Regions from separate parts of the Pseudomonas sp. 3B-A001-10F genome, predicted to be linked through region 1. Evidence: predicted binding sites of a transcription regulator. Region 1 holds the regulator's gene; each other region holds the start of a gene.
What was found. The regulator sigma-54, encoded in region 1, starts transcription at its own class of promoters, with help from an activator protein. The targets are predictions, from matches to a motif close to ANTGGCATNNANNTTGCTNT.
Positions count from the first base shown of each region.

Region 2: a site for sigma-54 is predicted at 5,340-5,359, ahead of flgB (flagellar basal body rod protein FlgB). Genes of this name have one in related genera too.
Region 3: a site for sigma-54 is predicted at 7,115-7,134, ahead of AC0ZWN_RS17990 (pilin). Genes of this name have one in related genera too.

Region 1 covers NZ_JBQYFW010000032.1:8,713-19,268, reverse strand. The annotation lists gene AC0ZWN_RS23385 (FagA protein) at 1-310, shown strand, start outside; gene AC0ZWN_RS23380 (class II fumarate hydratase) at 291-1,667, shown strand; gene AC0ZWN_RS23375 (hypothetical protein) at 1,695-2,135, shown strand; gene AC0ZWN_RS23370 (superoxide dismutase) at 2,137-2,748, shown strand; gene AC0ZWN_RS23365 (ZIP family metal transporter) at 2,779-3,672, shown strand; gene AC0ZWN_RS23360 (HPr family phosphocarrier protein) at 3,767-4,042, opposite strand; gene rapZ (RNase adapter RapZ) at 4,058-4,915, opposite strand; gene ptsN (PTS IIA-like nitrogen regulatory protein PtsN) at 4,918-5,382, opposite strand; gene hpf (ribosome hibernation-promoting factor, HPF/YfiA family) at 5,394-5,702, opposite strand; gene AC0ZWN_RS23340 (RNA polymerase factor sigma-54) at 5,776-7,269, opposite strand; gene lptB (LPS export ABC transporter ATP-binding protein) at 7,457-8,182, opposite strand; gene lptA (lipopolysaccharide transport periplasmic protein LptA) at 8,182-8,727, opposite strand; gene lptC (LPS export ABC transporter periplasmic protein LptC) at 8,714-9,286, opposite strand; gene AC0ZWN_RS23320 (KdsC family phosphatase) at 9,295-9,819, opposite strand; gene AC0ZWN_RS23315 (KpsF/GutQ family sugar-phosphate isomerase) at 9,819-10,556, opposite strand, start outside.
Region 2 covers NZ_JBQYFW010000002.1:353,074-363,629, reverse strand. The annotation lists gene AC0ZWN_RS04080 (MFS transporter) at 1-489, shown strand, start outside; gene AC0ZWN_RS04075 (flagellar brake protein) at 563-1,309, opposite strand; gene AC0ZWN_RS04070 (flagella synthesis protein FlgN) at 1,398-1,865, opposite strand; gene flgM (flagellar biosynthesis anti-sigma factor FlgM) at 1,914-2,240, opposite strand; gene flgA (flagellar basal body P-ring formation chaperone FlgA) at 2,389-3,150, opposite strand; gene AC0ZWN_RS04055 (chemotaxis protein CheV) at 3,233-4,165, shown strand; gene cheR (protein-glutamate O-methyltransferase CheR) at 4,212-5,039, shown strand; gene flgB (flagellar basal body rod protein FlgB) at 5,400-5,807, shown strand; gene flgC (flagellar basal body rod protein FlgC) at 5,811-6,254, shown strand; gene flgD (flagellar hook assembly protein FlgD) at 6,270-6,995, shown strand; gene flgE (flagellar hook protein FlgE) at 7,026-8,342, shown strand; gene AC0ZWN_RS04025 (ribonucleoside-diphosphate reductase subunit alpha) at 8,719-10,556, opposite strand, start outside.
Region 3 covers NZ_JBQYFW010000019.1:39,693-50,248, reverse strand. The annotation lists gene AC0ZWN_RS18040 (MOSC domain-containing protein) at 1-148, opposite strand, end outside; gene AC0ZWN_RS18035 (DUF1780 domain-containing protein) at 145-771, opposite strand; gene AC0ZWN_RS18030 (FAD/FMN-containing dehydrogenase) at 902-1,369, shown strand; gene AC0ZWN_RS18025 (energy-coupling factor ABC transporter permease) at 1,366-2,055, shown strand; gene AC0ZWN_RS18020 (hypothetical protein) at 2,121-2,336, shown strand; gene yacG (DNA gyrase inhibitor YacG) at 2,343-2,543, opposite strand; gene coaE (dephospho-CoA kinase) at 2,540-3,163, opposite strand; gene AC0ZWN_RS18005 (prepilin peptidase) at 3,160-4,032, opposite strand; gene AC0ZWN_RS18000 (type II secretion system F family protein) at 4,034-5,251, opposite strand; gene pilB (type IV-A pilus assembly ATPase PilB) at 5,254-6,954, opposite strand; gene AC0ZWN_RS17990 (pilin) at 7,181-7,612, shown strand; gene AC0ZWN_RS17985 (BON domain-containing protein) at 7,907-8,263, shown strand; gene AC0ZWN_RS17980 (DUF2845 domain-containing protein) at 8,549-8,845, opposite strand; gene AC0ZWN_RS17975 (DUF748 domain-containing protein) at 8,845-10,556, opposite strand, start outside.

The sequences.
Region 1 (10,556 bases):
CGAACACTATCTGGCCGAGGGCCGGTATCTGGCCTGTTGTACGGCGACTTCTCCCTGGACCATCGCTGAAACCTCCTTCCATCTGCTGCTCGACACGGCCACCGATATCGCCTTGCCGTGGCACTGGCGCAGCTTCTGTCTCGATCAAGCCTGGCGTCCACTGCGTGAAATGGAGCGCCTGTCCCTGTGCAAATGCCGGCTCCAACGTTGGCAACGCTACACCTGGCAGCTCGCCACCTGCGAACTGCTGCCCTCGATTCCTCTTATTGAACTGGTGCAAGGATTTTCAGATGACCAAGACACGTATTGAGCGCGACAGCATGGGCGAACTGCAGGTGCCGGTGGACGCTCTCTACGGCGCGCAAACCCAGCGCGCGGTGGATAACTTCCCGATTAGCGGCAAACCGATGCCGACGCAATTCATCCGCGCGCTGATCATCGCCAAAGCCGCCGCCGCCCGCGCCAACGTTGAACTCAACCAGATCAGCGCCGCCCAGGGCAAAGCCATCAGCGACGCCGCGCAAGGCTTGCTCGAAGGCGACTTCATGCCGCATTTCCCGGTGGACATCTTCCAGACCGGTTCCGGCACCAGTTCCAACATGAACGCCAACGAAGTGATCGCCACCCTGGCCAGCCGTCTGCTCGGCGAGCCGGTCAACGCCAACGATCACGTCAACTGCGGCCAGAGCAGCAACGACATCATCCCGACCACCATCCACGTCAGTGCTGCGCTGGCCCTGCACGAACAACTGCTGCCGGCGCTGCTGCACTTGGTGCAAGTGGTCGAGCAAAAAGCCACTCACGTACATCGCCACGTCAAAACCGGCCGCACGCATTTGATGGACGCGATGCCGGTGCGCATGAGCCAGGTGCTGAACGGTTGGGCGCAGCAGCTCAAGGCCAACATCAGTCATCTGCAGGATTTGCTGCCAAGCCTGCAATCCCTAGCGCAGGGTGGCACGGCGGTCGGCACCGGGATCAACGCTCATCCTGAATTCGCCGCGCGTTTCAGCCGCCAGTTGAGTCAATTGACCGACGTGGAATTCACCCCGGGCAAGGATCTGTTCGCGCTGATCGGCTCGCAGGACACCGCCGTCGCCGTCTCCGGCCAGCTCAAGGCCACTGCGGTGTCGCTGATGAAAATCGCCAATGACCTGCGCTGGATGAACTCAGGCCCGCTTGCCGGCCTCGGTGAAATCGAACTCGAAGCCCTGCAACCGGGCTCGTCGATCATGCCGGGCAAAGTCAATCCGGTGATCCCGGAAGCCACCGCCATGGTTGCCGCGCAGGTGATCGGCAACGACTCGGTGATCACCATTGCCGGTCAGTCGGGCAATTTCGAACTGAACGTGATGCTGCCGATCATCGCGCAGAATCTGCTGAGCAGCATCGAGCTGCTGGCCAATTCCAGCCGCTTGCTCGGCGACAAAGCCATCGCCAGCTTCAAGGTGAACGAGTCGCGCCTTAAAGAAGCGTTGTCGCGCAACCCGATTCTGGTGACCGCGCTCAACCCGATCATCGGTTACCAGAAAGCCGCCGAAATCGCCAAGCAGGCCTACAAGGAAGGCCGTGCAGTGATCGACGTCGCCCTGGAACACACCGACCTGTCGCGCAGCCAACTGGAAGAGTTGCTCAACCCCGAGAAACTCACCGCCGGCGGCGTGTAAACCCCGCAACCGCTTTGGAGGCTCACCATGGAGCACTGGAAACGCACGATCGAAAGGGCCAATCGCTGCTTCATGCTCGGCGAACTGATCGACGCCCGTGAGGCTTACCTGCAAGCCCTGGCCCTGGCGCAAGTGTTGTTCGAACGCTGGGCGGATGCCGACGAAGCGGTGGCGGCTTGCGTCATCTCCCACCACAACCTGGCCGATCTGCACTTGCGCCTGAATCAGCCGGAGGAGAGCGCCGAATACCTCTGCGCCATCCATCAACGCTTGTTGCAGACCATGCAGGACGAACGTCAGCGCCTGGCCTTGCGTGAAGCGGCGCTGCGCCAGAGCAGCAAGACTTACGTCGAGCTGTTGAATTTCATCAGCGAGCACGGTGAATACCCGCGCACCCAACGCCTGCTGCATCCGGATACCGGCAATGCGCGCCGCGCACCTGCCCCCCATCACCATGGAGTCCATTGAAATGGCTTTTACCTTGCCTGCCTTGCCTTACGCCTACGACGCGCTCGAACCGCACATCGATGCGCAGACTATGGAGATCCACTACACCAAGCATCACCAGACCTACATCAACAATCTCAACGCCGCCGTAGAAGGCACTGAATACGCCGAATGGCCGGTAGAAAAACTGGTCGCCAGCGTCAAGGATCTACCGGAAAAACTCCGTGCGGCAGTGATCAATCAGGGCGGCGGTCACGCCAATCACTCGCTGTTCTGGGAAGTGATGGTGCCAAGCGGCGGCGGCAAACCGGACGGCGCGCTGGCCAAGGCCATCGATGAGCAATTGGGCGGTCTCGACAGCTTCAAGGAAGCCTTCACCAAAGCCGCACTGACCCGTTTCGGCAGTGGCTGGGCCTGGCTGAGCGTGACCCCGGAGAAAAAACTGCTGGTGGAAAGCAGCGGCAACCAGGACAGCCCCTTGATGAACGGCAACACGCCGATTCTCGGCCTCGATGTCTGGGAGCACGCCTACTACCTGCGGTATCAGAACCGTCGGCCGGAATACATCAACGCCTTTTATAACGTGATCAATTGGCCTGAAGTCGCTGCGCGTTATCAGGCTGCGCTGGTTTAAGTCTTCTATAAAAACAATCCAAGGCTGACTATGGGCACTGAAACACTGGCGATCGGAAGTGGGCGTATGTTTCGTTACGCAGTGGGATCGCTGTTGCTGTTGGCGGGCATGACTTTGCTGGTCGCCCACGGACTGGAATGGCTGAATCTGGAACCGAGGCTGTTGCGCGCGTTGCAGGGCGGTGCGATCTGCGCCCTCGGCACGGCGCTCGGGGCTGTGCCAGTGCTGGTGATCCGGCGGATGCCGCAGGCACTCAGTGATACCTTGCTGGGTTTTGGTGCCGGGGTGATGCTGGCGGCGACGGCGTTTTCGCTGATCGTGCCGGGCATTGCTGCCGCCGAAAGCCTCGGACTGACACCGTGGGGCGCCAGCGGCCTGATCTGCTTCGGCATCATGCTGGGTGCGTTCGGGCTGTATCTGGTCGATCGCAAGGTTTCCGGCGCGTCCCCGGAAATGCTCGTCGGCACCGTCGAGCATCCGGTGATTCCACCACGGATCTGGTTGTTCGTGTTCGCCATCATTGCCCATAACATCCCTGAAGGCATGGCCGTCGGCGTTTCTGCTGGCGGCGGCATGCCGGATGCGGACAGCCTGGCCATGGGTATCGCTTTGCAGGATGTCCCGGAAGGTCTGGTGATCGCGTTGGTGTTGGCCGGGGCGGGGATGTCGCGGGTCAGGGCGTTCCTGATCGGTGCGGCGTCAGGTCTGGTCGAACCGGTGTTTGCGTTGTTATGTGCGTGGCTGGTCAGTCTGGCGCAGGTGTTGTTGCCATTAGGACTAGCTCTGGCGGCGGGGGCGATGTTGCTGGTAGTGACCCATGAAGTGATTCCCGAGTCGCGACGCAATGGTCATGACAAACTGGCCAGTCTTGGCCTGTTGATCGGGTTTTGTCTGATGATGGTGATGGATACGGCGTTGGGTTGAAGCAGAGCAAAAGACCGCAGCCTGCGGCAGTTCCTGCTGGGAACGTTTTCCAATGCAGGAGCTGCCGCAGGCTGCGATCTTTTGACCTTGGCTGTCAGCCGCCTTCGTCGAAGTAGTTGTTGATCAACGCCACCAGCGCATCCAGCGCCTCCTGATCCTTTTCACCTTCGGTACTCAGATAGATCTTGGTGCCCTTGCCAGCCGCTAGCATCATCATCGCCATGATGCTTTTGCCATCGACCGTGTGGTCTTTATCGCGGCCCACTCTGATCGTGCAATCCGGATACTGCCCGGCCACCCCGACAAACTTGGCCGATGCGCGGGCATGCAGGCCCAGCTTGTTGATGATTTCGATTTCCAGAGCAGGCATCGCGGTGTGAATCCTTTAAGTGAGGTCGCGGTGGCGAACCTGGACGTTCTTCAGGGTTTTCTGCAGGGCCTGACCCAGACGTTCGGTCAGGTAGACGGAGCGGTGATGCCCGCCGGTGCAGCCAATGGCAATGGTGACGTAAGCGCGGTTGCTCGCGGCGAAGCGCGGCAGCCACTTGTGCAGGTAGGTGAAGATGTCCTGAAACATTTCTTCGACCTCCGGCTGTGCCGCCAGGTATTCAGCCACCGGCGCATCGAGACCCGATTGCGCGCGCAGTTCCGGCTTCCAGTACGGATTGGGCAGGCAGCGCACATCGAACACCAGATCCGCATCCACCGGCATGCCGCGCTTGAAGCCGAAGGACTCGACCAGAAATGCGGTCCCCGGCTCCGGCTGGTTCAGCAGACGCAGCTTGATGGAGTCGCGCAATTGGTACAGGTTCAGATTGGTGGTGTTGATCTTCAGGTCCGCGAGGTCGGCGATCGGGCCGAGCAGGGCGGTTTCATCCTGGATCGCCTCGGCCAGTGAGCGGTTGGCGTTGCTCAGCGGGTGACGACGGCGGGTTTCGGAGAAACGCTTGAGCAGGGTTTCTTCGTCGGCGTCCAGATACAGGACGTCGCACTGGATGTGTTTGGCCCGGACATCTTCAAGCAGTTCTGGAAAGCGTGTCAGGTGGCTCGGCAGGTTGCGCGCATCGATGGACACGGCTACCAGCGGCTGCGCCAGTTCCGTGTGAATCAGCGCGCGTTCGGCCAGTTCCGGCAGCAAGCCTGCAGGCAGGTTGTCGATGCAGTAATAGCCGTTGTCCTCAAGGACATCCAGAGCCGTACTTTTACCCGAGCCGGAACGGCCACTGACGATGATCAAGCGCATGATTAGTGCCCGTTCTGCTCGTCCAGGACAACCTGATACAACGCTTCATTGCTTGGAGCGCTGCGCAGTTTTTCACGCACTTCCTTGCGATCGAGCATGCTGGCGATCTGGCGCAGCAGCTCCAGGTGCGCATCGGTGGCAGCCTCCGGGACCAGCAAAACAAACAGCAGGTCAACCGGTGCGCCGTCAATGGCGTCGAAATCAATCGGAGCATCAAGGTGCATCAGCGCACTGATCGGTGCTGTGCAACCCTTGAGGCGGCAGTGAGGAATGGCGATGCCGTTGCCAAAACCGGTGGAGCCGAGTTTTTCACGGGCAATCAACGCCTCGAAGACATCTTGCATCTCCAGATCCGCCACTTCGCGGGCGATCAGGTTGGCAATTTGTTCGAGGGCTTTCTTTTTACTGCCGCCCGGCACGTTCACAAGGGAACGGCCGGGGGTCAGGATACTTTCAAGTCGGATCATGGAATGGGGGGTTATCGACCGGTCGCGCCCTGGAGGAGGCTCTGGGTCTTTTCCTTATGCTTTTTGAGTTGACGATCCAGCTTGTCGGTCAGTAGGTCAATGGCGGCATACATGTCGTCATGCTCGGCATTGGCAACCACTTCTCCGCCGGGAATATGCAAGGTGGCTTCGATTTTCTGCTTCAGCTTTTCGACGCACATCGTGACTTGCACGTTGGTGATCTTGTCGAAATGGCGCTCTAATCGGTCGAGTTTTTCGTTGATGTAGGTGCGCAGAGGTTCGGTCACTTCCAGTTGGTGTCCACTGATGTTGACTTGCATACAGCTTCTCCTTCGTTGCCAGTGCATAAAGCGGCAGGCTGGATAGCCTGCCACTGGAACGCTGTAACGTGGCTTACATCAACCGCTTGCGTTCGCTCGAAGGCGCGATCCCGAGGGATTCGCGGTACTTGGCGACGGTGCGGCGAGCCACCTGAATGCCTTGTGCCTCCAGTAAACCAGCGATCTTGCTGTCACTCAACGGCTTTTTCTGATTTTCCGCGGCAACCAGTTTTTTGATGATCGCGCGGATCGCCGTGGACGAGCATTCGCCGCCTTCGGAGGTGCTGACGTGGCTGGAGAAAAAGTATTTCAGTTCATAAATACCGCGCGGGGTATGCATGAATTTCTGCGTTGTCACCCTGGAAATGGTCGATTCGTGCATGCCGACCGCTTCAGCGATGTCGTGCAGAACCAACGGCTTCATGGCCTCGTCGCCGTACTCCAGAAAGCCGCGCTGATGCTCGACGATCTGGGTGGCTACTTTCATCAGGGTTTCGTTGCGGCTCTGCAGGCTCTTGATGAACCAGCGGGCTTCCTGCAACTGATTGCGCATGAAGGTGTTGTCGGCGCTGGTGTCGGCACGGCGGACGAAACCGGCGTACTGGGCGTTGACGCGCAGACGCGGCACCGATTCCTGATTCAGCTCGACCAGCCAGCGCTCGTTGTCCTTGCGCACGATGACGTCAGGGACAACGTATTCGGCTTCAGTGGATTCGATTTGCGAGCCAGGGCGCGGATTGAGGCTTTGCACCAGTTCGATGACCTGGCGCAGCTCGTCTTCCTTGAGCTTCATGCGGCGCATCAACTGGCTGTAATCGCGGCTGCCGAGCAGGTCGATGTAATCGCTGACCAAACGTTTCGCTTCAGCCAGCCAAGGCGTCTTGGCGGGTAGCTGACGCAATTGAAGCAGCAGGCATTCACTAAGGTTGCGCGCGCCAATACCAGCGGGTTCGAATTGCTGAATGCGGTGCAGGACGGCTTCGATTTCATCGAGTTCGATGTCGAGTTCCGGATCGAACGCCTCGAGGATTTCTTCGAGGGTTTCGTCCAGGTAGCCCTGATTGTTGATGCAATCGATCAGGGTGACGGCGATCAGGCGATCGGTGTCGGACATCGGTGCCAGGTTCAGCTGCCACAACAGGTGGCTTTGCAGGCTCTCGCCGGCGGACGTGCGGGTGGTGAAGTCCCATTCGTCGTCATCGCTGCTGGGCAGGCTGCTGGCGCTGGTCTGATAGACGTCTTCCCAGGCGGTATCGACCGGCAGTTCGTTGGGGATACGCTCGCTCCAGTCGCCTTCCTCCAGGTTGTCCACCGTGGGCGCGGTTTCCTGATACGAGGGTTCCTGGATCTCGGTGTTGGGCTTCTGTTCGGCGTTGTCGGCCATGGGGTCGGAATTGTCGAAGTCTTCGCCTTCTTCCTGGCGTTCGAGCATCGGATTGGATTCCAGCGCCTCCTGGATTTCCTGTTGCAGATCCAGGGTCGACAATTGGAGCAGGCGGATGGCCTGTTGCAGCTGCGGTGTCATCGTCAGCTGCTGGCCCATTCTCAAGACTAGCGATGGTTTCATGGCAGGGGCTTAACACCTTATTCGCCGGCGCTATGCGCCATCCACTACAGGGCGCCGGGGCGCCAAACTTAAGCAAATTATATGCCTGAAACTGAAGTGTTTGCCTAGAGCGCTGTAACAATTAAAGCGTATTAATTCCTGCTTGAATCGATACAGCGCCCGGGCGGCGCACCGGGCACTGTTACGCTTACAAGCGGAACTCGTGGCCCAGATACACTTCCTTGACCAGATCGTTGGCCAGGATGGTTTCTGCATCGCCTTCGGCGATCAGTTGACCATCGTTGACGATGTAAGCGGTTTCGCAGATGTCCAGCGTCTCACGGACGTTGTGGTCGGTGATCAATACACCGATGCCCTTAGCCTTGAGGTGGTGGATGATCTGCTTGATGTCGCCGACCGAGATCGGATCGACACCGGCGAACGGTTCGTCGAGCAGGATGAATTTCGGTGCCGTTGCCAGCGCGCGAGCGATTTCCACCCGGCGACGTTCACCACCGGACAGGCTCATGCCAAGGTTGTCGCGGATGTGGCTGATGTGGAATTCCTGCAGCAGGCTTTCCAGCTCCTTGCGACGGCCGGCCTTGTCGAGCTCCTGACGGGTCTCGAGGATGGCCATGATGTTGTCGGCCACCGACAGTTTGCGGAAGATCGACGCTTCTTGCGGCAGATAGCCGATACCGGCCTTGGCGCGACCGTGCATCGGCTGGTGGCTGACGTCCAGATCGTCGATCAGCACGCGACCCTGATCGGCCTGTACCAGGCCGACGATCATGTAGAAACACGTGGTCTTGCCGGCACCGTTCGGGCCGAGAAGGCCGACGATCTGGCCGCTGTCGATCGACAGGCTGACGTCACGCACGACCTGGCGGCTTTTATAGGCCTTGGCCAGGTGCTGAGCTTTCAGAGTTGCCATTACTGGGTTTTCTCGTCGGTTTTCTTCTTCGGCTGGATCACCATGTCGATGCGCGGACGCGTTTCGGTGACCTTGCTGCCGGTAGCGCGACCAGCGCTGGCCAGTTTCTTCACGGTGTCGTAGACGATTTTCTCGCCCTGAGTGACGTTGCCGTCTTTGTCGACGACCTTGGCCTTGTCGATCAGCACGACGCGGTTTTGCTGGGCATGGTATTGAATCGTCACGCCGTAGCCTTGAACCGGTTTGGTGTCGCCCTGGGTTTGCAGCTGCTCGAAATAAGCCAGGTTGCCCACGGAGGTCACTACGTCGATATCTCCATTCGGCGCGCGAGTCATGGTGACGGTGTTGCCTTTAACGATCATCGAACCTTGGGTGATGATCACATCACCTTTATAGGTGGCGATGCCGTTCTTGTCGTCCAGTTGGGCGTCGTCGGCCTGAATGCGGATAGGTTGCTGCTGATCGTTCGGCAGAGCCCAGGCGCTCACGCTTCCCAGTGCTGCGCCCAGACTGAGCAAAATAGGGAGGGTTTTAACGAGCCTCATACTGTCCTCTTACGTTCGATAGCAGGTGTATCCTGCTTTCCTTCAGGTACGCTTTCATTCCAACGCCAGTCGATACACCGCCAGCGCCGTCGATTCTAACGGGTTGCTCGGTCTGCGCATATTCCTGCTGCGGGAACACGGTCATGCGAGTGGACGTGATCAGGATGTCACGCTTCTTTTCATCGGTGCGCGCAACGCGTACCGAGTCGATCAATTCGACTTCGGTGCCGCCTGAGTTCACTTCACCGCGCTCACTGGTCACGTGCCACGGAAATTCTGTTCCGCGATACATGTTCAGGTCGGGTTTGGTCACGAGCGTGACGTCGGTTGCCTTCACGTGCTCGGCTTTTTCGGACGTCATCTCATACTGCACCTTGCCATCCGGCAGGTATTGCAGGGTATGCGTGTTGGTTGCATACCAGTCGATAGGCGTTTCAACCGAGGTGACCGGTGGTTTGTCGAGAAAGCGTTCCGGGCTGATATTCCAATAGCCGACCGCTGCGAAAATCGCAGCGATGCAGCCGAACAGCAGGAAGTTACGAAATTTTTTGCTGAACATGGTTTGGCTCACAGGTACGCGGCGTTGGCCGCATCGAGGCGGCCCTGGGCGCGCAGGATCAATTCGCAGAATTCGCGGGCGGCGCCTTCGCCACCACGGGCGCGGGTAACGCCATGGGCGTGCTCGCGGACGAAATCGGCAGCGTTGGCCACTGCCATGCCCAAGCCTACCCGGCGGATCACCGGCAGGTCAGGCAGGTCGTCACCGAGGTAGGCGACTTCTTCATAGCTTAGGCCCAGTTGCGCAAGCAGGCCGTCGAGCACGACCAGTTTGTCTTCACGGCCCTGAAACAGGTGGGGAATCCCCAGGTTTTTCGCTCGACGTTCAACGACGGGTGTCTTGCGACCGCTGATGATAGCGGTCTGCACGCCGGCGTTCATCAGCATTTTGATGCCTTGGCCATCGAGGGTATTGAAGGTCTTGAACTCGCTGCCGTCTTCAAGGAAGTACAGGCGACCGTCGGTGAGGACGCCGTCGACGTCGAAAACCGCCAGTTTGATCGCTTTGCCGCGTTGCAGCAGATCGTTGCTCATTACATGACTCCTGCGCGTAGCAGATCGGAGAGGTTGAAGGCGCCGACCGGGCGATCTTCCTCGTCTACGACTACCAATGCGTTGATTCGGTGATCTTCCATGATTTTCAGGGCTTCGGCGGCCAGCATTTCCGGGCGGGCAGTCTTGCCGTGGGCCGTCATTACCTGGTCGATGGTGGCGCTGCGAATGTCGATGCTGCGATCCAGCGTGCGGCGCAAGTCGCCGTCGGTGAAGATCCCGGCGAGTTTACCGTCGGTTTCAAGGATGACGGTCATGCCCAGACCTTTACGGGTCATTTCCATCAGTGCGTCCTTGAGCAGCGTGCCGCGTTGGACTTGCGGCAACTCTTGTCCGGCGTGCATGACGTTTTCCACTTTCAGCAGCAGGCGACGGCCGAGGGCGCCACCCGGGTGCGAGAAAGCGAAATCTTCGGCGGTGAAGCCGCGTGCTTCCAGCAGTGCCACGGCCAGCGCATCGCCCATGACCAGTGCTGCGGTCGTCGACGAGGTCGGTGCCAGGTTCAGCGGGCAGGCTTCATGCTCGACATGAACATTGAGATTGACCTCGGCAGCCTTGGCCAGCGGCGATTGCGGGTTGCCGGTGACGCTGATCAGCTGGATGCCCAGACGTTTGATCAACGGCAGCAGGGTTACGATTTCATTGGTCGAGCCGGAGTTCGACAGGGCCAGAATCACATCGTCACGAGTGATCATGCCCATGTCGCCATGACTGGCTTC
Region 2 (10,556 bases), on a different contig from region 1:
TGCTCGCTGGTGCAGTTCTGTCTGTACCCACTGGCGGTGGCATTCTCCAATGACCATGTGGAAGGTGATCGCCGCGTGTCGCTGACGGCGATGCTGCTGGTGACTTATGGTGTCGGCGCGAGCATCGGGCCGTTGCTGGCAGGTGTGTTGATGAAGCTGTTCGGCAGTCAGAGCCTGTATGCGTTCTTCAGCTTCTTCGCGCTGGTGCTGGTATGGCGGATACGGCCGAAAGCCGTGACCAATCTGCATCAGGTCGACGATGCGCCGCTGCATCACGTGGCCATGCCGGACAGCATGTCCAGCTCACCGCTGGTGGCGGCCCTTGATCCTCGGGTAGATGAGCAGGTGGTGCAGGAGCAGATGGTGCAAGACCCTGTGCAGGCGCCGGCAAGTCCCGAGCCTGAAGCTGATACTCCGTCAGAGCCTGCGGCAGAAGTCGAACCGGATACCGATAAACCCGCGCCTGATCTCAGTGGCGGTAGACCCTGAACTGAACAAAAACACCGCGCATAAAAAAAGGGCAGTCCCGCCAAGGACTGCCCTTTTTATTGGCCGCAACGAATCAGAGATCGTCTTTGTCGAAACGGCGTGCTTCACGTTGCAACTGATACACGAAACGCTCAACGTTGCGCGCAGCCTGGCCACTGATGTTGTGGAAACGCAGACCGGCAAAGGTGATGTTGAGTTTTTCTTCGAAATGCAGATAGCGCAATTCGACGGAGATCGGCTGGTTGCCGAACAGCGGCGGGGCGATCAAGCGGTCATAAACCTGGCCCAATTGCAGGCGGTCGGTGATATCACCTTCGAAACGCAGCTTGCAGCCGGTCGCGGAGATATCCAGCAGTTTGCCGTTGATTGGCGCCTTGAGTTTTTCACCGCCCAGTTCAACGCTGACCAGATCGGTCAGTTTCAGTGCTGCGCGGAAGGCATTGCGGCGCTGGTGGTAAACCACTTCAGTCGGCAGTGCGCCGGTGTAGAAACGATCACCCTCGGATTCTTCGATATTCAGCGTGCCGGTGCATTCCCAGGCGATGCGCACGCCTTCATGAAAACCTTCAACCTTGAATGGCTCACCGGCCTGCAGGAAGCGTTCGCCATCACGCGGGATCATCTCGTCCAGTGCGATCGTAGCGCTGTCGCGGTCGACTTTGATCAGATAGCTCTGGAAGCGCTGGCTGCGCTCATGAAAGGTGATGATCAGCGGATCGTGGCTTTCTTGCAGCTGGCGCAGGTTGCTGGAGATTTCCAGTGGCGTGGTAAGCACCTTAGGGGGCTGCGGAGCATCATCCGCGCTGAGGGCGTTGGACACGGTTTATCAATCTCCAGACAAAATATGACGACTAGCCAGCATTTTGCCAGCATGTTTCGCGGGTTGATAGAGCTGGCGCATCAACGGCTCATGCCTGGCTGAGCGGACGCGGTGTGGCGGGTTTGGCAAATGTACCGCTGGCGTTATACAGCGCCGGCGCTTCACCGCCGGTGAGGATCTTCAGCTGATTGGCCGTGGCGGCCTGCTGGATCTGGATCGACTGGCCATTCTTGAGGTTGGCCGCCTGGCATTGAGCAATCAGATCGGTCAGGGCATCGCCCTGGCTCAGCAACTGCTCGCCAATGCTCGACTGGCCAGCCAGTTGCTCCAGACCGCTGCGGTCTGTCGGCAAGTTGAGGCTGGCGAGGATTTCGCTGCGTTTGCGGCCATGCTGTTCAAGCAGAATGATCAATGCCTGTTTATGCGCCAGAATTTCTTCCAGCAAGGGCATGTCGCGACCGTGCAACGCGAGGGATTCGGTTTGCAGCAACTCCAGCAATTGTTGAGCTGGAGCAAAGTCGTCGTTGATCAATTGCAATAAATTAGTGTCGTGCATGGCTGGCCTTGGGTTTTAAGCGTCCAAAAGCCTGGCGCCGGCAAAAGCCTAGCGCTGGGCTTCGAAGTTGAGCAGTTTGCTGGCTACACGGTTGCTGTCGACTTTATAGCTGCCATCGGCAATCGCGGCTTTCAACTCGGCCACACGGGCTTTGTCGACAGCAGGTTGATCGCGCAGCTTGTCAGTGACCTTCTGCAACTGTTGAGCCTCATTGCTGAGGTGTACCGATTCCCCGCTTTTTGCGGTACTGGCCGGTTCGGCCTGGGTATTCAGCGGCGCGGAGGTACCGGTTTCGGCGGTTTCCTTGGCGCTGCTGGTACGTGTACTGCCCGTAAGTGACGAGGAGCTGTTCAAACGGCTGAAATCGATGACCATGATAAAAACCTCTGGGAATTTGGACGCTTGCCATGTTTTCGGCCATCCCCTGGAAAACTTTAGGCACATTTACAATGAGCCTTGCATGCGCCGGCGCGTGTCCTGCTGCGGCACAGTTTAGGGAACAGCCGGGGGCAGCGCCAGTTTTCTACATCGCCACTTCCACTTGGCCGGGCGCGGTGACTTGCGCCTTGATGACCCGTTGCGAGTTGAGGTTTTTCACCCGGATCTGTTCTTTCAAACCACCATTGGCCAGCGCTTCACCGGGCATGCGCACGGCGAGCGTGCCGCTGCGCGCAGTAATGACCACTTGATCACCCTTGCGAATGACTTCCGCCTGTTCCAGATGGACCAGGGTAATGACCTGATCGGCTACCGTTGGTCGGGTTAATTTCTGCCCGATCGCTTCGTCTACCGAGGTCAGAAAGCCTTGGTTGATCGTGCTCACGTCGCGTTCACGCAGGGTCACGTCCTGTGGTTCGATGATCCCTGCACGTTTCAGCGGTCGGGTGGTTGTCACAATCTCGCGAAACAGGCGGACTTGAGCGGGCACGAACACAGTCCAGGGCGAGGCGCCCTCACAGCGGACCTTCACGGTAACCCGGCCCAGCGGACGTGCCGGACTCTCCAAAGTCGCTGTCAATTCCTTGTCGCACATAGGCATGCGCATACGAGGGTCGAGCTGGTTTACTTCGATCTCGTAGCGGCCTTCCGTTTGACTGGTGGCCAGATAGTCTTCTACGGTGAACTCAAGAAAGCCCTGAGTGACGCCGATAAGCATGTCAGGCAAGGTAACCGCATCAGCAATGGCAGGGCTGCCAGCGAAAAAGCAGCAGACGGCGGACATCGCGCAAAGGCTTTTGCGAGCGCGGGAGGTCAGGTGTCGGAAAAATGTCGTTTGAGCGTTCATACGAGTTAAAAAGCAAGCGCCGTGCCGTTTAGCAATGAATGTGCGTCGCAACAACACTTGGCGTTGGTGTAGGAGTCTGGGCATGGCTGGTGTAATGGATTCGGTGAACCAGCGCACGCAACTGGTGGGGCAGAATCGCCTGGAGCTGTTGTTGTTCCGTCTCGACGGTCAGCAGCTCTACGGAATCAACGTGTTCAAGGTGCGGGAAGTGTTGCAGTGCCCGTCGCTGACGTTGATGCCCAAGTCCAGTCCTGTCGTGTGCGGGGTGGCAAATATTCGGGGGGCGACCATTCCGATCCTTGATCTGGCAATGGCCACCGGTTCCGGAGCGTTGAAGGACAAGAACAACCCGTTCGTGATCATCACGGAGTACAACACCAAGACCCAGGGTTTCCTGGTCCGCTCGGTGGAGCGCATCGTCAACATGAACTGGGAAGAGATTCATCCACCGCCCAAGGGCACGGGGCGCGATCACTACCTGACGGCTGTGACTCGGGTGGACAATCAGTTAGTCGAAATCATCGACGTCGAGAAAGTGCTGGCGGAAGTTGCGCCGACACCGGAAGCGATTTCGGTGGGCGTGGTCGATGTCGAGACCCAGACCAAGGCACTGTCATTGCGTGTCTTGACGGTCGATGACTCGTCGGTGGCGCGCAAGCAGGTCACGCGTTGTCTGCAGACAATCGGGGTCGAAGTGGTGGCGCTGAACGACGGCAAACAGGCGCTGGATTACCTGCGCAAGCTGGTCGATGAGGGCAAGAAGCCGGAAGAAGAGTTCCTGATGATGATTTCCGACATCGAGATGCCGGAGATGGACGGGTACACCCTGACGGCGGAAATCCGCGGCGACGCACGCATGCAAAAGCTTCATATCATCCTGCATACTTCGTTGTCGGGGGTATTCAATCAGGCGATGGTCAAGAAAGTCGGTGCAGATGACTTTTTGGCCAAATTCCGTCCTGATGACCTCGCATCCCGGGTAGTCGACCGGATCAAAGCAGCAGATATCAGCTAGGAGCGTTTTGCTCCTGGCGGTCAACACGATTTAAGAGGCGGCATCATTGTCTACGGGTAATTTGGATTTCGAACAGTTCCGGGTCTTCCTGGAAAAAGCCTGTGGCATTCTGCTCGGTGAAAACAAGCAGTACCTGGTCTCGAGCCGTCTCAACAAACTGATGGAGCAGCAAGGCATCAAATCCCTGGGTGAGCTGGTTCAGCGCATCCAGACCCAGCCGCGCAGCGGTTTGCGCGAGCAGGTAGTTGATGCCATGACGACCAACGAAACCCTGTGGTTTCGTGACACCTATCCGTTTGAAGTCTTGAAGAACAAGGTGCTGCCTGAAGCGATCAAGGCCAGCCCCAACCAGCGCTTGCGGATTTGGTCAGCGGCGTGCTCGTCGGGCCAGGAACCGTACTCGCTGTCGATGTCGATCGACGAGTTCGAGCGGACCAACCTTGGTCAACTGAAGATGGGCGTGCAGATTGTTGCCACTGATCTGTCCGGCCTTATGCTGACCAACTGCAAGACCGGCGAGTACGACAGCCTGGCCATCGGTCGTGGTTTGTCGCCGGAACGCCTGCAGCGTTACTTCGACCCGAAAGGGCCGGGCCGCTGGGTGATCAAGGCGCCGATCAAGAACCGGGTAGAGTTCCGTTCGTTCAACCTGCTCGACAGCTATGCCGCGCTGGGCAAGTTCGACATCGTGTTCTGCCGCAACGTGTTGATCTACTTCTCTGCCGAAGTGAAGAAAGACATCCTGTTGCGCATTCACAGCACGTTGAAGCCGGGCGGTTATCTGTTCCTTGGCGCTTCCGAAGCGTTGAACGGTTTGCCGGATCATTACCAGATGGTGCAGTGCAGCCCGGGGATTATTTACCAGGCGAAATGATTGCAGCGGCAATACAAAAAAACGGGAAGCCTTAAGGCCTCCCGTTTTTTTATGCCCCAATTATTTTATTTCTCACGAACACCACACCCCCCCTGTGGGAGCGAGCCTGCTCGCGAAAGCGGTCTGTCAGTAAAACAGTTGGCGACTGACACGCCACCTTCGCGAGCAGGGGATATGCGTTGACCTGGCAAGGACGGCAAGCGGCAGAAAAGCGGCATCCGGCGGAAACCGGTTGCCGCTTTTCTGGCATTGCCGCTTTGCCGACTCCCTGCAAAGCCCCGGTTTATGGGTGTTTTGCCGTTTGGCACGGCGCTTGCTAAAGCTCAGTTACGAAAAACCGGTCACCTGAAGGTTCCCGACATGAGCATCAGCTTCGATAAAGCGCTCGGCATTCACGAAAAGGCATTGGGCTTCCGCGCCCAGCGTGCCGAAGTGCTGGCCAACAACATCGCCAACGCCGACACCCCGAACTACAAGGCTCGGGATCTGGATTTCTCCAAAGTGCTTGAAGCACAGACCCAGAAAAACGCTAACGGCACCATCGCCCTGAACATGACCAACAGCCGTCACATCGAAGCTGAAGGCCTGGGCAATGGCGACGAATCGCTGATGTATCGCACGCCGATGCAACCGTCGATCGACCAGAACACCGTGGACGCTCAACTGGAACAGTCGAACTACGCGGAAAACGCCGTCGGCTTCCAGGCCAGCTTCACCCTGCTCAACAGCAAATTCAAAGGGCTGGTGTCAGCCCTGCGCGGAGAGTAATCCATGTCCCTGTCCAGCGTTTTCAACATTGCCGGCAGCGGCATGAGCGCACAAACCACGCGTCTGAACACCGTGGCGTCGAACATCGCCAACGCCGAAACCGTCTCGTCGAGCATCGACCAGACCTATCGCGCCCGTCACCCGGTGTTCGCCACCATGTTCCAGGGCGGCCAGAACAGCGGCAGCAATTCGCTGTTCCAGAGCCAGGACGCGGCCGGTCAGGGTGTACAGGTGCTCGGTGTGGTCGAAGACCAGAGCAACCTCGAAGCGCGTTACGAGCCGAACCATCCGGCGGCCGACGCCAAAGGCTACGTCTACTACCCGAACGTCAACGTGGTGGAAGAAATGGCTGACATGATTTCCGCGAGCCGCTCGTTCCAGACCAATGCCGAAATGATGAACACCGCCAAAACCATGATGCAGAAGGTACTGACCCTCGGTCAGTAATAAGGGGCGACGGCCATGAGTGTTTCCGATACCACCAGCAGCTTGAGCATGAATGACATCCTGTCGAACTCGTCGAAAAAGACCAGTTCGACCACCGGTGGCATTGCTTCGGCTACCAACAGCGCCACCGGCGGCCAGGCACTGGGCAAGGATGCGTTCCTGCAATTGCTGGTCACCCAGCTGAAAAACCAGAACCCGCTTGATCCGCAGGACAACAGTGCCTTCGTTGCGCAGTTGGCACAGTTCAGCAGCCTTGAGGGGATCACCACCCTCAACAGCACTGTCAGCTCGCTGGCCGGCAACTACAACTCCTCGCAGGCGTTGCAGGCTTCGTCGCTGGTGGGCCGCAATGTGATCGTGCAGACCAACTCGGTTCAGCTCGACGATCCGAGCAAAGGCATGACCGGCTCGGTCACCGTTCCGTCGTCGATTGCCGGCGGCACGGTCAGCATCACCGACAGCAGCGGCACGGTGGTTCGCACCATCGATCTGGGCAGTCGCGCCGCAGGCAGCGCGAGCTTCACCTGGGACGGCAAGGACAAGGACGGCAATCTGGTCAAGACCGGTACCTATACCGTCAAGGCCAACGCATCGATCAATGGCACCTCGACCGACATGGCGACCTACCTGCCGGCCACCGTCACCAGCGTGACGATCAGCCAGACCGGCGGCGAGCTGATGCTCAACCTGTCCGGCAAGGGCACCGTTGCCCTGTCCAAAGTACAAACCATTGGTATATAGAGCCGACTAACCGGCACAAAGGAGTGGAATATGTCTTTCAATATCGGCCTTAGCGGTCTCTATGCAGCCAACAAACAACTGGACGTGACCGGCAACAACATCGCCAACGTCGCGACCGCCGGTTTCAAATCGTCCCGTGCAGAATTCGAAGACGTTTACTCGTCGACTCGCCTGGGCAGCGGCAGCAAAGTGATCGGCAACGGTGTGCGTCTGGCCAACGTTTCCCAGCAGTTCACCCAAGGTGACATCAACAACACCGGCAACGTGTTGGACATGGGCATCAACGGTTCCGGTTTCTTCACCATGAGCAACAATGGCTCGGTGTCCTACACCCGTGCCGGTACGTTCAAGGTCGACAACGCCGGTTACATCACCAACACCGACTACACCTCGCGTCTGCAAGGTTATGGTGTGGATGCCAACGGTAAGATCGTCAATGGTGTGTTGACCGACCTCAAGATCGACACTTCAAACCTGGCGCCTAAGTCCACCTCGTTGGTGACCTCGACCATCAACCTGAACTCGACTGCGCCAGTGATCGACGACACAGTGGCCGCCGGCAAGTTCGATCCGAGCAACCTCGCGACCTACACCAAATCGTTCAGCACGCCGATCTATGACAGCCAGGGCAACATGCACCCCATGGATCAGTACGTGGTGAAAACCGGTGCCAACACCTGGAAGGTCTATACCCTGGTGGACGGTCGTAACCCGGATGCAACGGGCAGTGATCCAAAAGTCACTGCGCCGGTGCCTTCCACCATGACCTTTGACTCCGCTGGCAAGCTGACGCAGGTCAGCACTCTGCCTGGCCCGGTGATCAGCAGTGACCTGAAGCTCACGGGTTGGGTGCCGGGTAATGTCGTCAATGGTACGTTCAAGGCTAATGGTGCGGCCGCGAACCCGGCAGGTATCACCATTTCGATGGCTCAGACCACCCAGTACAACGCAGACACTGCGCGTTCGATTCCGACGCAGGATGGTTACGCCACTGGCCAGATCACCAACCTGACCATCGACGGTACCGGTACGCTGTTCGCCAACTTCAGCAACAACCAGAGCAAGGCCATTGGCCAGGTCGCACTGGCGAGTTTCACCAACGAACAAGGCTTGCAGGCAGTCGGCGGCACTAGCTGGAAGGAGACTTTCGCTTCGGGTATTCCGGGCTACGATGCGCCGAAAACCGGTACGTTGGGTGAGGTGGTTTCCAACTCGCTGGAAGAGTCGAACGTTAACCTGACCAACGAGCTGGTAGACCTGATCAAGGGCCAGAGCAACTATCAGGCGAACGCCAAGACCATCTCGACGCAGAGCACCATCATGCAGACCATCATTCAGATGACCTGATTCTGGTAGCTGCTTGTGCAAGGAAGCCCCTCTTTTGAGGGGCTTTTTTGTTGGGATTTTTTGGGGATGTTTTGATTGGGTGTATATCCGTTGCTGCGGGTGCTGCGGGTGCTGCGGGTGCTGCGGCTGGCGGTTCGCTCTTACAGCGACTCCACTCCGACCAATCTCCGATTGAACACTCCCAATCCCACTGTGGGAGCGAGCTCGCGAAGGCGACCTGAAAGCCAGGCAGCCTCTGCCGGATGTACGCAACCTCTGTAAGCGCTGCCGAAAGTAAACGGCGCACAAAAGAAAACCCCCAACACACCAGAAGTCTGTCGGGGGTTTCTTTTGCCTGGAAGAATCAGACGTCTCGCAACGCCTGATTCAGCTCAGCTTATTGGCAAGCTTCGCAATCCGGCTCGTCGATCGCGCAAGCTTTTGGCACTGGAGCAGGACCGGCAGGTGCTGCCAGAACCGAATCGTCGCCGTGGTTGCCGCCGCTGGAAACAGCGTTCAGCTTGCCGGTGTTGATGGTCGACTTCTCGGTGCTGGTCGCGGCCAGGGCACGGAGGTAGTAAGTGGTTTTCAGGCCACGGTACCAGGCCATGCGGTAGGTCACGTCGAGCTTCTTGCCCGATGCGCCGGCGATGTACAGGTTCAGCGACTGGGCCTGGTCGATCCACTTCTGACGACGGCTGGCGGCGTCAACGATCCACTTGGTGTCCACTTCGAACGCGGTCGCATAAAGCTCTTTGAGTTCTTGCGGGATACGCTCGATCTGCTGAACCGAACCGTCGTAGTACTTCAGGTCGTTGATCATGACCGAGTCCCACAGACCGCGAGCCTTGAGGTCGCGAACCAGGTACGGGTTGATCACGGTGAATTCGCCCGACAGGTTCGATTTCACATACAGGTTCTGGTAGGTCGGTTCGATCGACTGCGATACGCCAGTGATGTTGGCGATGGTCGCGGTCGGTGCGATGGCCATGATGTTGGAGTTACGAATGCCTTTCTGTACACGGGCGCGAACCGGTGCCCAGTCGAGGGTTTCGTTCAGGTCGACATCGATGTACTTCTGGCCACGGGCTTCGATCAGGATCTGTTGCGAATCCAGCGGCAGGATGCCTTTGGACCACAGCGAACCCTGGAACGTCTCGTACGCGCCACGCTCGTCAGCCAGGTCGCAGGACGCCTGGATCGCGTAGTAGCTGACCGCTTCCATCGACTTGTCGGCGAACTCGACAGCAGCGTCGGAACCGTAAGGGATGTGCTGCAGGTACAGCGCGTCCTGGAAGCCCATGATGCCCAGACCGACCGGACGGTGCTTGAAGTTGGAGTTCTTCGCTTGTGGCACCGAGTAGTAGTTGATGTCGATCACGTTATCGAGCATGCGTACAGCGGTGTTCACGGTACGTTCCAGCTTGGCGGTGTCCAGCTTGCCGTCAACGATGTGGTTCGGCAGGTTGATCGAGCCCAGGTTGCAAACGGCGATTTCGTCCTTGTTGGTGTTCAAGGTGATCTCGGTGCACAGGTTCGAGCTGTGAACCACGCCGACGTGCTGCTGCGGGCTACGCAGGTTGCACGGGTCTTTGAAGGTCAGCCATGGGTGGCCGGTTTCAAACAGCATGGAGAGCATTTTGCGCCACAGGTCTTTGGCCTGGATGGTCTTGAACAGTTTGACCTTGCCTGGGTATTCGGTCAGGGCTTCGTAGTACTCGTAGCGCTCTTCGAAGGCTTTGCCGGTCAGGTCGTGCAGGTCCGGTACTTCGGATGGCGAGAACAGGGTCCACTTGCCGTCATCGAAGACACGCTTCATGAACAGGTCAGGGATCCAGTTGGCGGTGTTCATGTCGTGGGTACGACGACGATCATCACCGGTGTTCTTGCGCAGTTCGATGAACTCTTCGATGTCCATGTGCCAGGTTTCCAGGTAGGCACAGACAGCGCCTTTGCGCTTGCCACCCTGGTTAACGGCTACAGCGGTGTCGTTCACCACTTTGAGGAACGGCACAACGCCTTGCGACTTGCCGTTGGTGCCCTTGATGTACGAACCCAGAGCGCGAACAGGCGTCCAGTCGTTGCCCAGGCCACCGGCGAATTTCGACAACATGGCGTTGTCGTGGATCGCGTGGTAGATGCCCGACAGGTCATCCGGCACGGTGGTCAGGTAGCAGCTCGACAGCTGTGGACGCAGGGTACCGGCGTTGAACAGGGTCGGGGTCGACGACATGT
Region 3 (10,556 bases), on a different contig from region 1:
GGGCATGATCGCCGGTCAGTCCTGCTTCCAGCCGCGCCTCCACGGCATCGAGTTCGATCATCGGCCCGCGCGACTCGGGGCGCACGCCAATCCAGCGCACACATCCGGTCTGCGGCACATCGGCGATCAATTGCTGAAGGGGGGTCACAGGCTGATTCCCACATCAAACACGATGCTGCGACCGAGGTTGCTGCGCAGAAAATCCGGCGCGTCCGGGTGGGCGAACAGCACGCGGGCGAAGGTCGGGCCGACGAGCGACAGCGAGCGCCAGCCTTGACGCAGGTATTCGGTGGGCGGGGGGAAATGGCTATTCAAATCCAGTACTTCTCGTTTGAGGCTGGCGAAGGCGATGATGTCCAGTTCGCCGAGATCCATGCCGCGTTCTTTGTAGTTGTGTGCTTTTTTGCGCAGGGTCGGCGCCAGTCGCAGCAGGAATTCATTGGCCGGAATCCGTTTCGGCTTGGCTTCGCGGCGCACCAGTTGGCTGAGGGAAAAGGCGCTGCGTCGTCGCTGCAATTCATCGCGCCATTCGTCGTTAAGCCGACGGCCCTCGTCGAGCACGAAGAACACCTCGAAATTGGCATCGCGGAACAGCACGTCCGGCGGTTCGCCGGCCGGCGCGAATTCGTCGGCGCGGTAGGGAATGTTCAGGCCTTGCAGCAGGCGCTGGCAAACCCAACGCTCACGCTCCCATTTGCGGGCATTGGACAGAAAGGCGTTGGCCTGCTCGGCCGCGATGGTCAGCAGGCGTAAATAATCTGAGTCATCCATAAGCCCAAGCTTAGCGTTCAAATGCGACAAGCTGAAAGCGTTCCGCGGCAAAGTGCATCAGTGGGCAGTGGAGAAGGGCGGTGTAGACTCATGGAAATCGATTATTTGCGCCAAACCGTGAGGACTCATCGTGAAATTTCGCTGGCTGCTGCTGTTTGCTGTTTTTCCGCTGTGTGCCCATGCACTCGAAACCGGTGAGCGTCTGGCTCCCTGGACGTTGCTCGATCAGTACGAGCAACCCTTCACCCTCGACAACAGCACCACCACGCTGCTGGTGGCACGGGATATGGACGGCGCCAAGCTGATCAAGGAAGCGTTGAAGGACCAACCCAAGGGCTATCTGGAGGCCCGTCACGCGGTGTTCGTTGCCGACATCCAGCGCATGCCGGCGCTGATTGCCAAAATGTTTGCCGTACCGGCCATGCGCGACTACCACTATCGGGTCATGCTGGATCGAGAAGGACGGGTTGCGTCGCGCTATCCCGGCGCGGAAGGCCAGGTGTTGTGGTTGCAACTCAAGGACGGTCGATTGCTCTCGCAACGTGAGTACGCCAACACGGGTGACCTGCGCGAGGCACTGGAGAAGGCGCGCCCATGATCGGCGTCGAGGTGCTGGCAAGTGAAAGTCTGTTGCTGGGCTGGCTGATTTATCTGCCGGTGCTGCTCTGGGCGATCGTGCGTGCGCCGTGGGTCGAGTTGTTCAGCGACAGCCGGCGTCAGCATCTGCTGTTCGGCACCGTGTTTGCGTTGTTTCTCTTGTGGTTAATGCGCAGGGATTTCGACACGGGCGTGTCGTATCACTTCCTCGGTATGACGGCGGTAACCCTGTTGCTGGACTGGCCGCTGGCGATCGTTGGCGGACTGGTAGCGCAAATCGGCCTGGTGCTGCTCGGGCGTCAGGATCTTGCGGCGATGGGGGTCAATGGCGCCTTGTTCATTTTGCTGCCGGTGCTGGTCACCGAGTGCGTGGCAATCCTTGTCGAGCGTGCTCAACCGCGCAACCCGTTCGTGTACATCTTCTGTTCCGGCTTCTTTGCCGCCGCGTTGTCGGCCTTGTTGTGCCTGATCCTCAGCCTGACGCTGCTGTGGTACGACGGCCTTTTCGCCATGCCGGAGTGGCTGGAAGACTTCATCGGTTACGTGTGGCTGATCATTTTCCCCGAAGCGTTCATCAACGGCATGATCGTCAGTGCTCTGGTGGTATTCAGCCCGGAATGGCTGGAGACCTTCAACCGCACACGCTACCTTTCGGCGCCGTGGAAGGACGACGATCCGAAGTCTTGATCCACATCAAACCCGCTGCGCGCGGGAAATTTCATGCTCGCGCAAATCCCTTCAGGAGCAGCGGCATGAGTGTTTACGAGTGGGCCAGGCAGGAAACCCGGCAGAGTCTGGAGATGGCGCAGGAAGTGGGTTTCGACCCGGGGTTGAGTTTGCGCGCCTTGCTCAGTGCGGTGGTGCAGCAGAGCAAGGCCGTGCGCAACGCCGAAGACCTGGCCGACGAGTTGCGCTTTCTGGCGGAAAACCTCGACGACGATCAGGACTACGGCTTTATGCGGCCCTGATCGAGATCAGTGACGCGGATCGAAGTCGCCGGAAAACAGTTCGTCCTCGGCATCCGGTGCGACCGGAATCTTGTGTTCTTCCGACGCCCAGGCGCCGAGGTCGATCAGCTTGCAGCGATCAGAGCAGAACGGCCGAAACTTGTTTTCGGGGATGAATTCCACGGGGGCGCCGCAGGTCGGGCATTCAACGGTGGGGATCTGGCTCATGCTTGGCCTCCGGATAAAGTCAGGTAAAAGTGATGCAGGCGCTCGACCTCGCTGTGCAGCCAGGCGAGGTCGCGGTCGTTGACCACTACGTCGTCGGCGCGGCTCACACGCTCTTCGCGGCTCGACTGAGCCTTGAGGATCGCCTGAACCTGCGCTTCGCTGGTCTGGTCACGCTGCAAGGTGCGTTCGATCTGCAATTGTTGCGGAGCGTCGATCACCAGAATGCGCTGGGTCATCGCGTATTGCCCGGATTCGATCAGCAGCGGCGACGCAAGAATCGCGTAAGGCGATTTTGCCTGCGCCAGGTGATGAGCGATTTCCTCGGCGATCAACGGATGCAGCAGGGCTTCGAGCCAACGGCGTTGCTCCGGCACTTCAAAGATCAGTTTACGCAGGGCGGCGCGGTCCAGTGTGCCATCGGCCTGCAGCACACCGGGACCGAAGTGTTCGGCAATCTGCGCCAGCGCCGGACGCCCCGGCTCAACCACCCAGCGTGCCGCGTGATCGGCATCCACCACGTGGACACCCAGATCAATGAAGTGCTGAGCCGCTGCGCTTTTGCCGCTGCCGATGCCGCCGGTGAGGCCGAGAATCCAGGGTTTTTCCACAGGGGTATTCATTTCAAACCGACAAACTGCCAATAGAAGGCGGTTATTTGACCACCCCAGAGCAAGGCAATCCAGCCGGCAATTGCCAGATAAGGGCCGAAGGGGATTGGCGTCGAGGTTTTCTGCTCGCGCAGGCGCAACAAAATCACCCCGATAATGGCGCCGACCAGTGATGACAACAGAATCGTCAGCGGCAGAATCTGCCAGCCGCCCCATGCCCCCAGCAGCGCCAACAGCTTGAAATCACCATGACCGATGCCGTCCTTGCCAGTCAGCAGTTTGAACAGCCAGAACACTGACCACAGCGCCAGATAACCGGCCACCGCGCCCCACAACGCATCGTGCAAGGTCACGAACAGGCCGAAACTGTTGACGATCAACCCCAGCCACAGCAACGGCAACACCAGCACATCAGGCAATAGTTGATGCTCGGTGTCGATCAGACTCATCGCCAGCAGACCCCAGGTGAGGACGATCAGCAGGCACGCCGGCCAACCGAAACCCAAGTGCCAGGCGATGAAGGCCGAAAGCAGCCCACAGGCCAGCTCGGTCAACGGATAACGTTTGCTGATCGGAGCTGAGCAAGCTGAACAGCGCCCGCGCAGCCATAGGTAACTGAGCAGGGGAACGTTCTCCCACGGGCGAATCCGGTGGGCGCAATGCGGGCATTCGGAGTGCGGCAGCATCAGGTTGTAGACGGGTTGCGAGGCTTCGCCGGGCAAACCGAGCACATCGTGTGCCTGCTGGCGCCAGTCGCGTTCGAGCATTTTCGGCAGGCGCCAGATCAGCACATTGAGGAAGCTGCCGACCACCAGGCCCAGCAGCAGGGCGGTGCCGACAAACGCTAGCGGATACACGGCAAACAGTTCGTCGATAGGCATGTCAGATCGCTGAGCCGAGTTGGAATATCGGCAGGTACATGGCCACCACCAGCCCGCCGACGATTACCCCCAGCACGACCATGATGAACGGCTCCATGAGGCTGGTGAGGTTGTCGACCATGTTATCCACTTCTTCCTCGTAAAAGCCCGCAACCTTGTCGAGCATGTCATCCAGGGCGCCGGACTCTTCGCCAATCGCGGTCATTTGCACGGCCATGCTGGGAAAGACCCCGGTGCTGCGCATCGAGAAATTCAGCTGCATACCGGTGGACACGTCCTGGCGAATGCGCAGCACGGCTCGCTTGAAGACCACGTTGCCGGTGGCGCCGGCCACCGAGTCAAGCGCTTCGACCAACGGCACACCGGCGGCAAACGTGGTGGACAAGGTTCGAGCGAATCGCGCCACGGCGGACTTGTACATCAGCGTGCCCACCAGTGGCAGTTTCAGCAGCCAGGTGTCTTTGCGATCGCGCAGTGCCTGGGAGGTTTTCAGCGCGTGGCGGGTGCCGAAAATGGCCGCGACCAGCGCAGCGAGAATGGCCCACCACCATTGCTGCATGAATTCCGACAGGCTGATCACCATCAGGGTGAACGCCGGCAGTTCGGCGCCGAAACCGGAAAACACTGACTGAAATTGTGGCACTACTTTGACCAGCAGAATCCCGGTGACAACAGCCGCGACCAGCACCACGGCGGTGGGATAGGTCATGGCTTTCTTGATCTTGGCTTTGAGGCTTTCGCTTTTTTCCTTATAGGTCGCGACGCGTTCGAGCAAGGTGTCGAGGGCGCCGGACTGTTCGCCGGCATCGACCAGGTTGCAATACAACTCGTCGAAATACTGCGGTTTCTTGCGCAGGGCTGCGGCGAAGCTGTTACCGGCCGCGACCTCCTGTTTCACGTCGTCCACCAGTTTGCGCATGGCCGGGTTATCAAAGCCTTCGCCAATAATGTCGAACGACTGCAACAGCGGTACGCCGGCTTTCATCATGGTCGCCATCTGCCGGGTGAACAGGGCAATGTCCCGGGCCTTGATGCGTTTGCCAAAGCTCAACAATGACGCGGATTTCTTGCGCACCTTGCCGGGATTGATCCCCTGTTTACGCAATTGTGCCTTGATCAGCGCCGGGTTCTGTCCGCTCAATTCACCGGTGACTTTGCTGCCTTTTCTGTCCGTGCCTTCCCAGGCATAAATACTGATTTTTGCTGCCTTGACCGCCATGTTCAGTCCTTGGTGACCCGGTTGATTTCTTCAAGACTGGTGATGCCTTGCATGGCCTTGTGCAGCCCGGAGGTGCGCAGGTCGTCGAAGCCGTCGCGGCGCATCTGCAGGTCGATTTCCAGCGAATTGCCTTCGGCCATGATCAAGCGTTGCAGCTCCGGTGTGTTTTTCACCACTTCATAAATCCCCACGCGTCCTTTGTAACCGCCGTTGCAGTGATCGCAACCGACCGGCTCGTAGATCGTGAAATGGCCGATGCGTTCCTCGGGGAAGCCTTCCTTGAGTAAGGTTTCGCGCGGGATCTCGATGGCTTTTTTGCAGTGGCTGCACAGTTTGCGCGCCAGGCGCTGGGCGATGATCAGGCTGACCGAGGTAGCGATGTTGAAACCGGGAATACCCATGTTGTGCAGGCGCGTCAGGGTTTCCGCAGCGCTGTTGGTGTGCAGGGTCGAGAGCACCAGGTGACCGGTCTGCGCGGCTTTGATGGCGATCTCGGCGGTTTCCAGGTCGCGGATCTCACCGACCATGATCACGTCCGGGTCCTGACGCAGAAACGAGCGCAGTGCCTGGGCAAAGTCGAGCCCTTGCTTGGGATTGACGTTGACCTGGTTGATGCCTTCCATGTTGATCTCCACCGGGTCTTCGGCGGTGGAGATATTGATGTCGACGGTGTTGAGGATGTTCAGGCCGGTGTACAGCGATACGGTTTTCCCCGAACCGGTCGGCCCGGTGACCAGAATCATGCCCTGTGGCTGCTTGAGTGCAGCCATGTACAGATCCTTTTGCTCGGGCTCATAGCCGAGCGCGTCGATACCGATCTGCGCACTGGACGGATCGAGAATCCGGATCACCACTTTTTCGCCCCACAGGGTCGGCAGGGTGTTGACCCGGAAGTCGATTGATTTGCTTTTTGACAGGCGCATCTTGATCCGCCCGTCCTGAGGTTTGCGCCGTTCCGAAATATCCAGGCTGGCCATGACTTTCAGGCGTGCGGCGATGCGCCCGGCCAGTTGAATCGGCGGTTTGGCAACCTCGCGCAGGATGCCGTCGGTGCGCACCCGCACCCGGTAGTTTTTTTCGTAAGGCTCGAAGTGCAAGTCGGAAGAACCGCTTTTGATCGCGTCGAGCAGCATCTTGTGCACGAAGCGCACCACCGGCGCATCGTCGGCGTCGAGGCCGCCGATGGCGTCCTGCTTGCTGTCGTCGACGGACTCGACATCGACCCCGTCGAGATCGACATCGGCCATGTCCTCGAGACCGCTGGTGTGGGTGTCGAAGAATTTTTCGATGGCATCGGTAAGTTTGTCGTCCTCGACCAGAATGGCTTCGGTGCTCAGCCCGGTACTGAACTGGATGTCGTTGATTGCTTGATGATTGCTCGGGTCGGAAATGCCCACGAACAGCTTGTTGCCGCGACGCCACAAGGGCATGGCGTGATGCTGACGCACGAGTTTTTCGCTGACCAGGCCTTTGGGCTGGGTTTCCTTGTCCAGGCAATTGAGATCAAGCAAGGCCATGCCGAAATGCTCGGAGGCGATCTCGGCGACCTGTGAGCTCTTGACCAGTTTGTTCTGCACCAGATAGCTGACCAGCGACAGACGATTGCGTTGGGCCTGTTGCCAAGCTTGCTGGGCGCTTTTTTCCGTGAGCAGTTCGGCCTGGACCAATTGCTTGGCCAGACCGCTCAGAGCGATGTCATTCATGGGGATTCCGCACGCTTGCCGTTCATGACTTATAGCCTAGTCAAGTGACAGCGCCAAACACGGCGGGTGCAGGTGACAAAAAGTGTCAGATAGTGCGGTTGCAGGTTGTAGGAATTGGCGTTGCAAGCGCTTCGCGCCCCAATGGGCGGGTCTTGAAGGCATTGGCATGGCCTATGCTGCGTCACTTTCAGATCATGAGATTTCGACTCATGCATGGAGCGTGTCTATGAAAAAACAACAAGGGTTTACGCTGATCGAACTGCTGATCGTGGTGGCAATCATCGGGATTCTGGCGACCATCGCCTTGCCGCAGTATTCCAAGTATCAGGCGCGGTCGAAGGTGACGGCGGGGCTGGCGGAAATCAGTGCGATGAAAGTGCCGTTTGAGGATGTGATCAATCAGGGCACCGATCCTACCAATACAAACGTGGCTGGCAGTGCAACTGTTTTAACCTCCAACTGCTCAGTGTCTGCAACAGGTACCGCATCTTCGGGTGCAGGTTCGATCGTCTGCACGATTAAAAATGCGCCAGGTCCGGTGCTGGATAAAACCATCACGCTTACTCGTTCCTCCGGAACCGGTGCGGGCGTATGGACTTGCGGTACGACCGTTGCACCGGACTATTCGCCAAAAGGATGTACTGCCAGCGGTACCTGAGTTGTTGATGGACTGCCAAATGCCCCGCAATGCGGGGCATTTTTCTTGGTTCACACTTCTAAAAAGCTTCAATAATTTCAGCGTCTTAGGAACTTTCCCAAAAACCGCAACTTGCATGCGAACATTGGCCAGTTCATGCAAATTGCATGATTTCGGAAATTGGTGATATCTGTAAGTTGTTGATTATTAAGAATATTGTTCGTTCTAAAAAGTTGGCACAGCGTTCGCAACTACCTTGGTAACCCTGCTGACAAGACAACCAGCAGACTTTCCAGAAAAACAGGAGTTACTCGTATGAAGAAGTTCGCTATCACTGCCGCTGCTGCTACCGCGCTGACCCTGACCATGGCTTCCGGTGCATTCGCACAATCCACTCAGGCTACCCAGGCTCCAATGACTCTGGCTGCCGGTGAAGTCACCCAGGCTAAAGAAGCTACTTCCGACACTTGGATCACTACCAAAGTCAAAGCTGACCTGGTCACCGAAAAAGGCATTCCAGGTACTGACATCAAAGTAGAAACCAACAAAGGCGTTGTATCGCTTTCGTCGACTACTGCTGTAACTGAATCGCAGAAAGACGTTGCTGTTGCGATCGCCAAGAAAATCAAAGGCGTTAAAGCGGTCTCCGCTGACGGCCTGAAAGCCGAGTAAGGCATGACTTCTCGCCTGGACCGGGAGAAGGCGCGACAGACGGGCCGAGCAATACGTCTGCCGCAACTTTAGAGTTCATGCGAACGGTCACACGGATGTGACCATTACGGGCCCCGGCACTTGTGTCGGGGCCTGTTCTATTTCAGGGACGAAAGAATCGAAGGGCACCGCAAAACAACTGTGGGAGCGAGCTTGCTCGCGAAAGCGGTATGCCAGTCACAATGGATTTGACTGACCAGACGCCTTCGCGAGCAAGCTCGCTCCCACATGGGTAAGTGATTTGGATCAGTTACCGCGTTTGCTGTTGATCTGCCGCAGGCGGTTGCCTTCGAAGCGCAGGTATTGGTACATGCCGTTGCTCGGGCCGTAGGTCCATTCCTCGACCTGAAACTCCTCGCGGCGGTTGGCGCTGCGCTTGTAACCCAAGACATCACGGCTGACCGGCTCACCACACTTTTGCAGGACTTCGCTGGAACGGTCGCCCAGGCTGATCAGTTGACTGCCGCAGCGCAGGGTATCGGACGCCGAGGCGTGGCTGGCCGCGAAGGTCATTGCGATCAAGGCCAGCCACTGCAGTTTCATCATTCGGCATCCAGGTGCATTTGCGTCACCACGCGGCCATCGCTCTCGGCTTCACCGAGACTGGCGTCGATGAAGTACACGCGGTCGTCTGCCAGCTGGCCTTTATCGACCAGATAATCCTTGATGCTGCTGGCACGGTCCTGACCCAACTGACGCAACAACACCTCGCTGCCACTCCAGAACTTGATCACGCCTTCGCGCATCTTCGCCGTGCGTTCTTCCTTGCCCAGATCCTTCCATTGCGCCGGTGGCTGGGTTTTCAGGCGGGTGCGGTAAATGCCTTCGAGCAGTGGACCTTTCTCGTTGTCCGGCACTTGCAGCAATGACGCCTGCGCCGGGACTTTATCGCCGCGACGCTGGAGCATCTTGTAGTAGTTGTACTGGTATTCACGCTCCAGACGCTGCTCGGCGAGCAATGGACCATCGCTGCTCTGCGCGGCAGTGCCTTCGATTTCCAGACGCAGGGCCGGGCGCTCCTTGAGCGCCTGAGACAGTTTGATCAGCGCCGCTTCGGCATCCTTGCTCAACTCGCTGGAACCCGGAGCAAACGACACGGTGCCAAGGTCTTGCGAACTGCCACCACTGATCAGCCCGCCAATCATTTTGAAGGGTGCGGCAGCGGCTTTGACGATGAGATTGCGCAGGGTCTGCCAGACAATCGGCATCACGCTGAATTGCGGGTTGTTCAAGTCGCCGGTCACCGGCAACTCGATGGAGATCTTGCCGTCGACGTCCTTGAGCAAGGCAATCGCCAGTTTCAGTGGCAGGCTCACAGCATCCGGGCTGTCGACTTTCTCACCGAGCTGCAATTGCTCGACCACCACTTTGTTTTCGGCTTTTAGCTGGCCCTTGGTAATCAGGTAATGCAGGTCGAGGTTGAGCCGGCCCTTGCGGATGCGGTAACCGGCGAATTTGCCGGAGTAGGGCGTCAACGTGGTCAGCTCGACGCGTTTGAAACTGGTGGCGATGTCGAGGCTGGCCATCGGGTCGAAGGGATTGACCGCGCCCTTGATGGTCACTGGAGCATAGCGATCGACCTTGCCTTTGATGTCGACGCTGGCCGGTTTCGCCTGACGGCTGTCGATGGTGCCGATCTGGCCGTTGAGTTGTTGCACGGCGGTAGCGAAATTCGGCGTCAGGCTGAAGTCGGCGAAGTTGGCAGAGCCGTCGTTGATCGCGATGCCACCGATGTGAATGCCCAACGGTTTCTCGTTGCTGGCCTGTTTCGCTGCGGTGCTTTTCGCGCCACTGTCGGCCGGTTGCGGGATCAGCAGGTCGTCGATGTTGGTGGTGCGATCGTCGTTGATCATGAACCGCACATAAGGCTGGAACAGGTTGACCTTGTCAATCGACAGGCTGTCGCCGTGCTGATAGTTCAAGCCTTCGACCACCACCTGCTGCCACTTGAGGAAATCGCGGGTTTTCAGGGTGTCGAGGGTGTGCAGTTGATCGATCTGCGCGCGCCCGGTGACGCTTAGGGCCAGCGGCTCGGTGCTCTTGAGATTGACCTTGAGATCACTGCCGAGCATGCCGCTGCGCAGTTCCAGGCGAATGAATGGGTTGATGTAGGACTGCGCGACGCGCAGGTCGATGTCCTGGGTTTTTACATTGAGCTGGGCGTTGACCGGGGCGAGATTGACCGTGCCGTCAGCCGTGATCTTGCCTTGTTTGCCCACGCCGCTATCGAGCTTGAGCTTGAAGGGCGAGCCGT